One region of the Selenihalanaerobacter shriftii genome, then DNA from elsewhere that is predicted to be linked to it. Evidence: riboswitches for the same ligand, from Rfam matches in the RefSeq annotation. Region 1 holds a riboswitch; the other holds the start of a gene.
What was found. Region 1 has a riboswitch for thiamine pyrophosphate ahead of thiS (sulfur carrier protein ThiS). Riboswitches for the same ligand answer to the same signal wherever they lie in the genome.
Positions count from the first base shown of each region.

Region 1 (2,409 bases):
GGATAAATCTCAATAGCAATTGAATCAAAATAATCAGTTAATAATTCTACGGCTTCTTTAATATATGACACTGAAGTGTCTCTCCGTGATTCACCAGTTAAAATCAAGATATGTCTAAAACCCATCTTGGCTATAGCTTCTGCTTCTTTAGCAATTTCAGATAATCCCAATTTCTTTCGTTCAATACTTTCTTTAGTATTAAAACTACAATAAAGACATTGATTAACACAATAGTTAGCAAGATATAGAGGAGTATATAAAAATACCACTTTCCCAAAATGTTTAATTGTTAACTTTTGAGCTCTTTGAGCCATAGGTTCTAAATATCTTTCTGCTCTTTTAGATAGTAATGCTAGAAAATCTAGATAATCAATTCTATCTTTTTCTAAAATTTGTTCAATATCCTGATCACTTAGTTCATTCCAATAAGCAACAAAGTCAAAATCAGCTAATTCTAAATACTGGTCATAAAAGCTCATTTAGCTATCATCCTCTGTATTAAGAAAACCTGTTAATGGAGAAGAAGCTGAAGCATATTTCTTAATTTGCCCAGTTCCAGCTACATAGGCCTTTCTCCCTGCTTCTACACCTTGCTTAAAAGCTTCCCCGATTAGCACTAGATCTTTGGCTGTAGCAATAGCTGTATTTACTAAGACCGCTTCTGCTCCTAACTCCATAGCCTCAGCAGCATCTGATGGTTTGCCAATACCAGCATCTACAATGGTTGGAACTTCTATCTCTTCAATTAAAATTCTAACTAATTCTTTAGTCTTCAATCCTCGATTAGTACCAATTGGAGCTCCTAAAGGCATAACTGCTGCTGCTCCTACTTTCTCTAGCTCTTTAGCTACCATTAAATCAGGACTCATATAAGGTAGTACAGTGAACCCTTCTTTAACTAGCATTTCAGTAGCCTTAATAGTTTCATAATTATCTGGTAATAGATACTTATTATCAGAAATCACCTCTATTTTAACCCAGTCACCACATCCAGCTGCCCTAGCAATCTTAGCAATTTTTACAGCCTCCTTAGCAGTTCTAGCCCCTGATGTATTAGGCATTAAAATACAATCATCTGGTATGTAATTAATAATATTCTCTTCCTTAGCTTCAAAATCCATTCTTCTTAATGCTACTGTCACTACTTGTGCTCCAGATCTTTTAATTACTTCTGGAATAATATTTTTATTTGGAAACTTTCCAGTCCCTATAAATAAACGACTATCTACTTCTTGACCATTAATTATTAATTTATCCATCTTTTTATCCTCCTCCTACAAACCTTAATATTTCTAAAATATCTTTAGGTTGTAAAGTTATTTGACTTAACCTTTCATCATCACCTATGATCTCACCATTATATTGAATAACTACTTGATTTGGATCAATACTTTTATATTTAATATATTCTAAAATACTTAAACCTACTTCTATCTCTTCTTCTTCCCCATTTACTTTAATTAGCACTAAATCTTCACCTCCTAAATAAGAATATAAAAAAAAGCATAACCCCACGCAGGAGTTATGCTTAAATTTCCAGTTACTTAATATTATAAGTAATACTGTTTCCCTACGCTGGTGCTAACCAACAGGTTCAAAGGGTATAATCTCAGCTCTATAAAGAGCACCCCTAATTAATATTTGATTTTTTACTTACTTGAATTATAACAGACAAAATATAGAGTTGCAAGGTTTTTTATTATTAACAAATAGATTACTTAGTCTCTTCATCAACAGTATCTATTATTATTTTTTAAATATTTTTTATTTTTTGGTCATAAGTGACTAAGTAATTAATAACTATAAAATCAAATAAAAATATAGCCATGTTCTCCTGTCTAGCAGCTTCAATACTAACATTTAAAGATAAAAGATTAGTCTGTAATAAAAAACAGCCTAATGATAGGCTGTTTTAAGATTTAAGCATTTATTCTTTCATTATCATTTGATAATTTCCATCCTAACATTTTAATTACTGTCAAGGCAATCATAGCATCTACTGCATGATGTAAGACAGTTCCAACTCCAATTACTACTCCAGCTTTATATAAAGAAAAGCCAAATGGAATAACTATTAATGCTTCTCCTAAAGCATGAATCAATGTAGTTAATCCAAAAGCACTAATCACAGTTTTACCTTTTTGAATCCATAAGGCTCCTACTACTCCTACAACAATATGCACCGCAGCTCGAGCAGCAATTGTAGGACCTAGAATCATTAAAAAACCTAAAGTAGAACCTACCCCTACTAAACCTGCTACTAATGGACTAATTATCATAGCAATTAAAGTAGGAACATGAGAAGCTAAGGTAGCAGAAAAAGGCGGAATATATACTCTTAAATACCCTCCAAACATCAACGGAATTGCTAATGCTAAAGCTGTTAATAAAGCACCATAAACTAAATCT
Region 1 covers NZ_FUWM01000008.1:33,898-36,306, forward strand. The annotation lists gene thiH (2-iminoacetate synthase ThiH) at 1-479, opposite strand, end outside; gene B5D41_RS05275 (thiazole synthase) at 480-1,259, opposite strand; gene thiS (sulfur carrier protein ThiS) at 1,264-1,467, opposite strand; TPP riboswitch at 1,551-1,642, opposite strand; gene B5D41_RS05285 (ECF transporter S component) at 1,920-2,409, opposite strand, start outside.

Region 2 (2,409 bases), on a different contig from region 1:
GGAGAATAAACCCGCTCTCGATATGACCTTCCTTTAACACATGCTCTTAACTGTGGTGTCTCTAGACTATCATCTATTAAATTATCAGTAGTAATCTGTGTTATTTTACCGTTCTTCACATGAGCTTTAATTATACAACTTCCGCTACAATTACGAATACAAGCTGTAGTTAATATATTTTCCTCTTTCATCTAAATACCTCCAACAGCTTACTATTTTTAATTTTAGTTTACTATAAAACATTATTATATTCCTATTAAATATCATAGTCAATTATCTTCATTAATTATCATTAATAATCTTCCTTCTTCTATACTAATCATTGCTTTATTTGTACGAATGATATTACTCAATCCTAAAGTACCTCCCCTTTTAAAGATGGCGTCTTCTAATTCATATTTAAATCCTGATAAATTAACCCCTGTTGCTTTTAAGGTTATAGGGATTAAAGAAATTGTTTTATTAATTTGATCTTTAATAATCTTCTTATCTTCAATTACTTCTACTATTTCTCGGGAACTTACTAATTTTATATTAATCTTTGGATGATATAAACCATCCATTAAATATATATTTCCTAAAGTATGATCTAGCCTACCACCTAAAGCAGCCAAAACTATTATTTCATCATAATTTTGATTTGCTAACTCTTCTAAAAGAAGCTGAGTGTCTGTTTTATCTTTATCTGTAGGATATTTTTTAAAAAGAACACCTTGATTTTGATAATAATCTAGTACTTCTTTAGAAACCGAATCGAGATCCCCTACAATTAAATCAGGTTTAACATCTAATTCATAAGCATATTCAGCCCCACCATCTGCACAAAGAATAATATCATCTTGATTAATGTAATCTTGATAAAAAGCTTTATCCCCAATTAATTCCCCATTTGCAAAAACAATTGCTCGCTGCATCTTCTCACTTCCTTTAATTTCTCTCCAATAAATCTGCTGAACTTTTAAGTAAGAATATCATAATAATAATTGTAATAATAGTTTCAGGAAGCATATAGCTTAAGTTATATACTGAAGAATAAATCCATACATTCTGACTTTCCGGTGCATATTGACTGAAAAAGACCACTCCAGAAATAGTATGAACTAATAATCTCAAAGCTCCTCCTAATAATACTCCAATAATAACTAATATAATTCGTTTCTTAATCTTTGCTTTTCTTAGCCAAGTATTAATTATACCCGCTAATCCTAAAACACTGAAAGCCACTGGGTAATCCAGAACTGCCTGTATAGGATAATAAATCTTAGCTCCTAATAATAATTGTAAAACACCATATGTACTTCCTAATATCAGTCCTTCCTTAATTCCCCATCTTAAGGCAATAAAGAAAATAGGTACCATCTCTAATGAAACCGAACCACCTTGTGGTAATTCATAGATTTTAATAAAATTTAATATAGTCGCTAATGCTAAAGCAATTCCTAATTCTGTTAATTTTTTAGTTTTTAGATTATTCATTATTTTCTCCTTCCTATTTAATAAAAGACTACTCAAGGAGAGTAGTCTTTAGTATCTAACCACTTTCCTGCGCTAGCATTATCTAGATCAGGTTTAAGGGTCAGCTAGATAGCCTCTCAGCCTAAAACAGGCACCCCTAGTGTTCCAATATTTAGTTCTGTTAATCATTATAACATTTTTATTCTTTATAAACAAGATAATTAAAGGCAGTTCATTATAAAAATCTACATTAAGTTAATTGATTAGGGTTAGTACCTCCCTCTCCTCGTTGATACTTATCACGAGGGACAAAAGTTTTACAACAACTTTGATAACATTCTGTAACCGGTGATAAACCTTCTTGATTAACAATTTGATTGGTCTCTTCAACATCTATTTCATTAGGAAGTTTTTTAGCAAAATCATCACTAGTAACTAATAACTTTTCCGCAACACATAAATTTGGTTCAGACCACCATTGGCAATTATCAACAGTACAATGTACATGTGATTGTTGGGTCATTATAAAGTTCCTCCTTGGTAAATTTAATTGTTAAAAATAAATCCTTAATTATTAATTATGATTTCAATTTAAACAAATTCTATACATATTTCATATGATATAATAGGAGGTGCTCATTCTCATGACTAAAATAAAATTCAAAATTATAATGACCCTGCTTACCTTAATTCTATTTACTTTATTTTTTAATAATATCTCTTATGCAGAAAAATTTTATATACTGGAGACAGGTTCAATAGCTACAGGTGTATATAATGATATTGAAAACCTAAATGTTGTTCAAGTAGGATATGGATATAGAAAAAAGAATATCTACTATCAAGTGTTTGGCGGAACTATAAATCAAAAGCATTCTACAACTTACCTATTTAGTGAAATAGGTTACTGGAGAGATTTCACAGATTCTCTTTATGGAAAAATATCTCTAGGCA
Region 2 covers NZ_FUWM01000009.1:25,789-28,197, reverse strand. The annotation lists gene B5D41_RS05965 (molybdopterin-dependent oxidoreductase) at 1-191, opposite strand, end outside; gene B5D41_RS05960 (thiamine diphosphokinase) at 270-914, opposite strand; gene thiT (energy-coupled thiamine transporter ThiT) at 928-1,476, opposite strand; TPP riboswitch at 1,524-1,624, opposite strand; gene B5D41_RS05950 (DUF1540 domain-containing protein) at 1,706-1,978, opposite strand; gene B5D41_RS05945 (hypothetical protein) at 2,100-2,409, shown strand, end outside.
Region 2: linked by a shared signal. The riboswitch ahead of thiT (energy-coupled thiamine transporter ThiT) and the one ahead of thiS (sulfur carrier protein ThiS) in region 1 are both predicted to bind thiamine pyrophosphate.